DNA from 3 places in the Phormidesmis sp. 146-33 genome. Region 2 is predicted to be linked to each of the others. Evidence: predicted binding sites of a transcription regulator. Region 2 holds the regulator's gene; each other region holds the start of a gene.
What was found. Region 2 encodes NtcA, which controls nitrogen genes in cyanobacteria. Its sites were predicted from a motif close to TTTGTANNNNNNNNTACAAA; they were not measured.
Positions count from the first base shown of each region.

Region 1: a site for NtcA is predicted at 912-931, ahead of ACJ2PR_RS00795 (DUF4327 family protein). Genes of this name have one in related genera too.
Region 3: a site for NtcA is predicted at 1,232-1,251, ahead of hpf (ribosome hibernation-promoting factor, HPF/YfiA family). Genes of this name have one in related genera too.

Region 1 is NZ_JBJPHU010000001.1:168,428-170,698, forward strand. It holds gene pdxA (4-hydroxythreonine-4-phosphate dehydrogenase PdxA) at 1-746, shown strand, start outside; gene ACJ2PR_RS00795 (DUF4327 family protein) at 1,022-1,243, shown strand; gene dapF (diaminopimelate epimerase) at 1,313-2,155, opposite strand.
Region 2 is NZ_JBJPHU010000032.1:45,357-47,627, reverse strand. It holds gene ACJ2PR_RS14975 (hypothetical protein) at 1-228, opposite strand, end outside; tRNA gene ACJ2PR_RS14970 (tRNA-Gly) at 383-454, shown strand; gene ntcA (global nitrogen regulator NtcA) at 970-1,641, shown strand; gene ACJ2PR_RS14960 (hypothetical protein) at 1,701-2,174, opposite strand.
Region 3 is NZ_JBJPHU010000171.1:2,138-4,408, forward strand. It holds gene ACJ2PR_RS33305 (elongation factor G) at 1-120, opposite strand, end outside; gene hpf (ribosome hibernation-promoting factor, HPF/YfiA family) at 535-1,185, opposite strand; gene lipB (lipoyl(octanoyl) transferase LipB) at 1,447-2,118, shown strand.

The DNA.
Region 1 (2,271 bases), on a different contig from region 2:
CGGCGATCACTCAAACCTTGGCAGGCAACTTTGAGGGAATTGTCACCGCGCCGATCGCCAAATCTGCCTGGAAAGCGGCCGGACACTTTTACCCAGGGCAAACCGAACTGCTGGCAGAGCGGGCTGGTGTAACTCGATTTGGCATGTTGTTTGTCGCTCGATCGCCTCACACTGGTTGGATGTTGAGAACCCTGTTAGCGACGACTCACATTCCTCTACGCCAGGTGGCCGACGCACTGACTCCAGAGTTGTTGACCCTCAAACTAGAATTACTGATCGACTGCTTGCAGCGAGATTTTGGCCTCAACCGTCCGAAAATCGCGATCGCGGGCCTGAATCCGCACAGTGGAGAACAGGGACAACTCGGTCGCGAAGAACAGGATTGGATGGTAACGTGGTTAGAAGAAATGTGTGTTCGCTTTCCCAACACTCAGCTAGATGGCTTAATTCCGCCGGATACGCTCTGGGTGAAGCCGGGACAATGTTGGTATGGCAGTCAGGGAATGGCTCACGATGGCTACTTGGCGCTCTACCATGACCAGGGCTTAATTCCGGTGAAGCTGATGGCATTTGATCGAGCCGTAAATACGTCGATCGGGCTGCCCTTTATTCGGACTTCTCCTGACCACGGAACGGCCTTCGACATCGCAGGGCGAGGAGTTGCAGAGGCGACTAGTTTGAAAGCGGCGATCGATCTAGCGATCGAACTATCAGAACATCAACTTGCGGCCTCATCGGTTTGCTAGACAAACTTGCACTATTACAAACTTTTACAATGTGATCCAGACCACAAACCTGACTCACTTTGAATTTTGGGGCGAACCAGGAATGGAAACAATGTCAAGCCTTGCTGACAAAAGCAACACTTCTTAATATAATTCCTAAAGGAGTAGCCTGAGAATAGAAAACATTCAGTATATCTGACTACAAAGCTGTTTTCTTCGAGGCACGAACAAAATGCTTTTTGCAAAATCTTTTAATTCTTAACGCGCACAATTTTAAGGACTCCCAGGAGGGTGACATGATTCAGACAATCCAATACTCCCTGACCATGATTCAAGACGAAGTACGTCAACTGGTCGAAAAGGGAGTGGTGAATCGTCAGCAACCGATTTATACACTCTGCAAGCATATTCCTGCCCGCGAATGGGTCTGCATTGAGTGTGAGCTAGAAAAGTGTGATTTTTTGCTGCGCGATCGCATTGGTGACTTGATGGGCAGCGAGCTTTGGGATAACGATTAAACGGGCTGTGTGGGGAAGTTTTCAGTTCTGAGTTTTGCAGCCCCATCGATCCAAAGCTCTGAAACAGGCTCAAAGCTTGCCCACAAACACTCGCTCTGCTGGCCCGGTCATGTAGAGGCGGTCATTGACTGCCCATTCGATGTCTAAGCATCCACCGGGCAGTTCGATTGTTACTCGGCGATCGCAGCGTTTGTTAAGCACTCCAGCAACCAGGGACGCACAAGCCCCTGTGCCACAGGCCAGCGTGATTCCAGCGCCTCTTTCCCACACGCGCATCTTAAGATAGTCCGATCGCACCACTTCAATAAATTCGGTGTTTGTCCGTTGTGGAAACGCTGGATGATGCTCAAATTTTGGGCCAATTTGCTCTAAAGGAATTTCTGCTACATCGTCTACAAAAGTGATGCAGTGCGGATTGCCCATGCTCACACAAGTAACGCGCCAAGTTTGACCTGCGACTTCTAAGGGTTGATCGATTGCAGTTTGGTCAGGGGCGACGATCGTGGTGGGGATTTCTGCGGCCAAAAGGTGAGGCACTCCCATATCCACGGTCACTTGACCGTTGGCTTCTAGCTTGGGTGTCATCACGCCTGCCAGCGTCTGAATGCGATATTCTGCGCGGGCGGTTCCGTGGTCTGAGGTTTCCAAATCTGCTAAAAATTGGCCCAGACAGCGAATTCCATTGCCGCACATTTCTGGTTCTGAACCGTCAGAGTTAAAAATTCTCATGCTGTAATCGGTGCCATCCTGCCCCGGAAGCGCAAAAATCACGCCGTCTGCTCCGATTCCGAAGTGGCGATCGCACAGCTCAACCGCCTGTTTTGGAGTCAAGCAAGGCTCTGATGAACTGCGATTATCAATCAGAATAAAGTCATTCCCCAAACCGTGATACTTAGTGAATTCAACATTCATGATTCGCGACTCCGAAGGATGTGTAGAGTTGAGATTGCGGAACTATAGAAAAAGTTTTGAGATCCAAATTTTGAATCTGCGGCTGCAAGCTGCTTCAATTCAAAACTCACGACTCT
Region 2 (2,271 bases):
CTGAACGGCTTGATTGAGGGCATCTTCATCACTGGAAGCGATCGCGCCTTGATCTTTAATTTCGATAAAGTGCTGCGGCCCAAAGCCATCCGTTAGCTCGGTGGGCAGTTTGCCGTCATCCATTAGTTCCATCAGTTGATCCATTGCCTTCTCGCGAGCTTTGGCAGAATCCTTACCAGAGACCGTGAGAATGACTTCGGGACTTTGAGCAAGCGTGTATTGAACCATAAAAAGTAGGAGGTAAGGAGTATGGATGTTCTTTTTTCATCCTTCTACATCCTATATGCTGAGAAGCGATGCGATTTCCTGATTTCCGGCTTTTTGGTTTTTCAGGCTTGACATCTCTATGAGTATCTGCAATAGTAGAACTTGTCCGAATTTTGCGGGTATAGCTCAGTGGTAGAGCGTCACCTTGCCAAGGTGAATGTCGCGCGTTCGAATCGCGTTACCCGCTTTTTAATTAAAAATTTTTTAATCCCAGATTGATGAATTCTCAATGCAAGAGTTGAATGTCTTCGACTAAAAGGCAGCACCCTAAAAGTCTCTAGAGCTTTCGGTAAATTAAGCTCCTTGACGCTGGGTAATACCGCTCTTCAACACGGTCATCGTTCTGAAATCTTCAACTCACAACGTACTTTTTGACAAGCTTATTACTGAATTGATCTTTGAATCGATCTATTGATTAATCTATTGACTTCCAGCCTGATTAAGATGGGTAACAGATCTTAAAAATCTTCAGATGAACGACGAATTTAAGCTCAAACCTTAAGCAATTGTTAGAGACTTAGCTCAATCCCTGCAAAAATTCAACTACCTGGCAGAATAGTGTAGTATCGAGCACAAAAACTGCTTGAAGAGTAAGTTTAAGTGTTCTAAAGTCATCAATCTCTTACAGATCATCTGACAGCCAAGTAAAAACCGTTGCCAGGTCAATCAAGAGAGTTTAAGAGCACGAGTTCGACAAGGAACATGGTAGTGACCAAAGAGCGACCACTTGCAGCATTATTTCGCCAGATTGGGGGCGGTGCCTTTCCACCTGTCGTTGAGACGTTTGAGCGAGGCAAAACGATCTTCTTTCCAGGCGACCCCGCAGAACGAGTTTATTTTTTAGTCAAAGGTGCCGTCAAGCTTTCGAGAGTTTATGAGGCGGGTGAGGAGATTACGGTTGCCTTACTGCGAGAAAACAGCGTGTTTGGGGTACTGTCACTGATCACCGGGCAACGCGCCGATCGCTTTTATCATGCGGTTGCGTTCACATCGGTTGAGTTGCTGTCTGTTCAAATTGAGCAGGTTGAAAAAGCACTCAAAGACAACCCCGAACTCTGTCTGCTAATGCTGCGAGGGCTGTCGTCTCGAATTCTACAAACCGAAATGATGATCGAAACGTTGGCGCATCGAGATATGGGGTCGCGTCTGGTGAGTTTCTTGCTGATTCTCTGTCGCGATTTTGGCCTGCCCAGTCAAGAAGGGATCACGATCGACCTCAAGCTGTCTCATCAAGCCATTGCAGAAGCGATCGGCTCAACGCGGGTGACCGTGACTCGTCTGCTGGGAGACTTGCGACAGGACAAAATGATCTCTATTCACAAAAAGAAGATCACTGTCCACAATCCAGTCACCTTGAGTCAGCAGTTTACCTGATCGCTAGCCAGTCGGCGAAGCCTGAAGGCGTACAAATTTCAGGCTTCACACCTCGCCTATTACCAATCGTCTTCTCTAAATAGAAATTGACCTTCTGAATTGAGGTAGGGTGACTTCCAGCGGGTCAATTCTTTATCAGGGCAGATGTCTAGTCCTTCTCCCACGCCGTAGGGGTGCATTCCGCAGACTAGCACGTTGCCGTTGTAGGCTTGCCCATGATAGTGACGACAGCCGACACAGATGGGGTGTTGGTTGAGCAGCGGTTCTACAGTTTGCATCATCGGTTGGGCAGCTTCTCCGACCATGCCTTCAAACCCAAAATAGGCTTCTAAAACGGGGTTGACTAGCTCATTAATGTATTGGTCAATCTCATCTGTAAAGGTATTTTGTGCCTGTGCCGAAAGCTCGTCAGAAAGCTCTACAAACACGTTGACCACTTCTGTCACTTCTCTCGACACTTCAACAAAGAAGCCTTCGATGTGATCCGCGATCGTTTCTAACAGTTCAGAAAAATCTTTTTGCCACTCTTCCATAGGGTTCTCACCGGGGTTGCGTTCCAAAAGGGATGGATGATTGAGCGTTGATTCCCTTGTGTGAGGCTGCGCTAGATGGCTAAAGATTCCTACCATC
Region 3 (2,271 bases), on a different contig from region 2:
GCCTTTGCGAGTCGTTGCGCCTGTCACCCACAAAAGGCTTTCGAGAAGGGTTGTTTTTCCACTTAAATAGGGCCCCACGATCGCAACGCTTCGGGAACCCGATGATAGTCTATCGCTCATACATTCCTCCCTGAAAAAAAGAAAAGTAAGTCATCTCAACTGCCTCAAAAATTAAGCAGTCTGCGATCGATTGGCGAATTTTTCTTAAAGGTTGTCCAAGCTGGATCAAGAATTTGGGCAAAGCTGGAAAGTGACGACATCCTTCATCCACGGATTAGTCGATCAGAAATTTTCGCAAAACCTTTGATCAGGTAAACAGATCAGGTCAATCAATGCTTTGATCTCGATGAAAATTTGGTATGCCTGAATTATGGAGTAGCGCGATCGCTTTGTGATCAAATTAACCGTTTATCTTAATAAAGTTGTTTTTGAAGTGATGACAACTGAGTTCAATAAAACAGCTTATCAAACACAAGATCCCCAACCTCTTTAAGAAGTCAGGGATCTAACGTTAGAAATTTGGAATCCTCGGCGCTAACTTACAGTGTGTCCTTCGCGATCGACGGCTGAATGACCGTTTGTGTGGGCTTTTCCATTTTTACTAGAGTGAGTGTGTCCGTTGTTTTTGCGGGGTTGAATCACGCCATGTCCGCCATGATTTCGCTCATAAACGACATTAATTTCGCCTGTTTCTGAGTTGCAGAACATATAGAAGTCGTGTCCAACTAGTTCCAATTGTTCTAGCGCTTCTGCGATCGTCATTGGTGGCATCGCAAAATACTTGGTTCGTAAAACAGTGGCGGGAAGTTCGGGGGTGCGATCAAGGGACAATTCAGTAACAGGTTGATCGGTTAGAACTTCTGATGTTTTGGCTTCGTGTCGCTTATCGTAGCGTTTCTCTTTGTATTTGCGAAGCTGTCGAGAAATCTTGTCGGCAACCATATCAATGCTGGCGTAAAGACTTTCGCTCCCTTCTTCGGCGCGCACAACGGCACCATTGGCATAGATTGTCACCTCAGCGATTTGACTGGGCGTGATCCGGGGGTTTCGAGCAACAGATAGATGTACATCAACTTCGGTGGTCAGGTTTTGAAAGTGGCTGACAGCCTTCTCAATCTTCTGGTTGACATACTCACGAATCGGTTCAGTGATCTCGATATTTTTGCCCTGGATAACAAGCTTCATAGAGGCTCTCCCCTTAAAGATTTGGGTGTTACTGTTACCCTAACACTTTGTATTCTGGCAGACAGTCCTCTTTAGAATGTGTTGCATCCTGTGATAATTCTTGATGATTTCTGTTGTGATCTAAGGGCAATTTAGGAGTAACTCCCCTTGATTTCTCAGCGGTTCTAAGACATTGTAATAAGACATTGTAAATAGTATTTACGTTGGGATACGTCAGCCGTTTAGAATTCGTTTATATTAAAGGTAAGATTGCGATCGCTTGTGAGTTTTTCACCTTTAGAAAATCTGTCTTTGACGCGCTGTTGTGTGCTGTACGATCGCGGTCTCATTCCTTACTCAAAAGCCTGGGACTGGCAGCAAAAGCTAGTCGCAGAACGTAAAGAAAGTCTTAAATTAAACGATGTTTTGATTTTGTTAGAACATCCTCCCGTTTACACCCTGGGTCACGGCGCAACACTCGACTTTTTGAAGTTTGATCCCACCCAAACAGCGTATGAATTACACCGGGTTGAGCGAGGAGGCGAGGTAACTTATCACTGTCCGGGTCAATTGGTGGGCTACCCGATTTTGAACTTGCAGTTTTACCAAAAAGATTTGCATTGGTATTTGCGCCAGTTAGAAGAAGTGATTATTCAAGTTTTGGCGAATTATGGCTTGAGCGGAACGCGAATTGCTGGCTTAACCGGAGTCTGGGTCGAAGGGCGAAAAGTAGCAGCGATCGGCATCAAAGTCAGCCGTTGGATTACGATGCACGGATTTGCGTTGAATGTTTGCCCTGATTTACGGGGGTTTGATCAAATTGTCCCCTGTGGCATTCCTGACCGGCCTGTGGGTAGTTTAGAACAGTTCATTCCAGGCATCACGGTTCAACAAATTAAGCCCGATGTGGTGAAGGCTTTTGCTGAGGTTTTTAAGGTGGAATGGGCTGAGTAAAGGTTACGGGTCGGTGCTAGTTAACTGACAAAACTTTTTGCCTGGCGGTTCAAACCGCAGCTACGAGAACACAATCCGCCTTCTCGGATTAACAAAGCCTGAATCGGCCTAGTCTGCGAAGGCAAACTTTGTTCTTTTAGGCGCGTTGCTGAA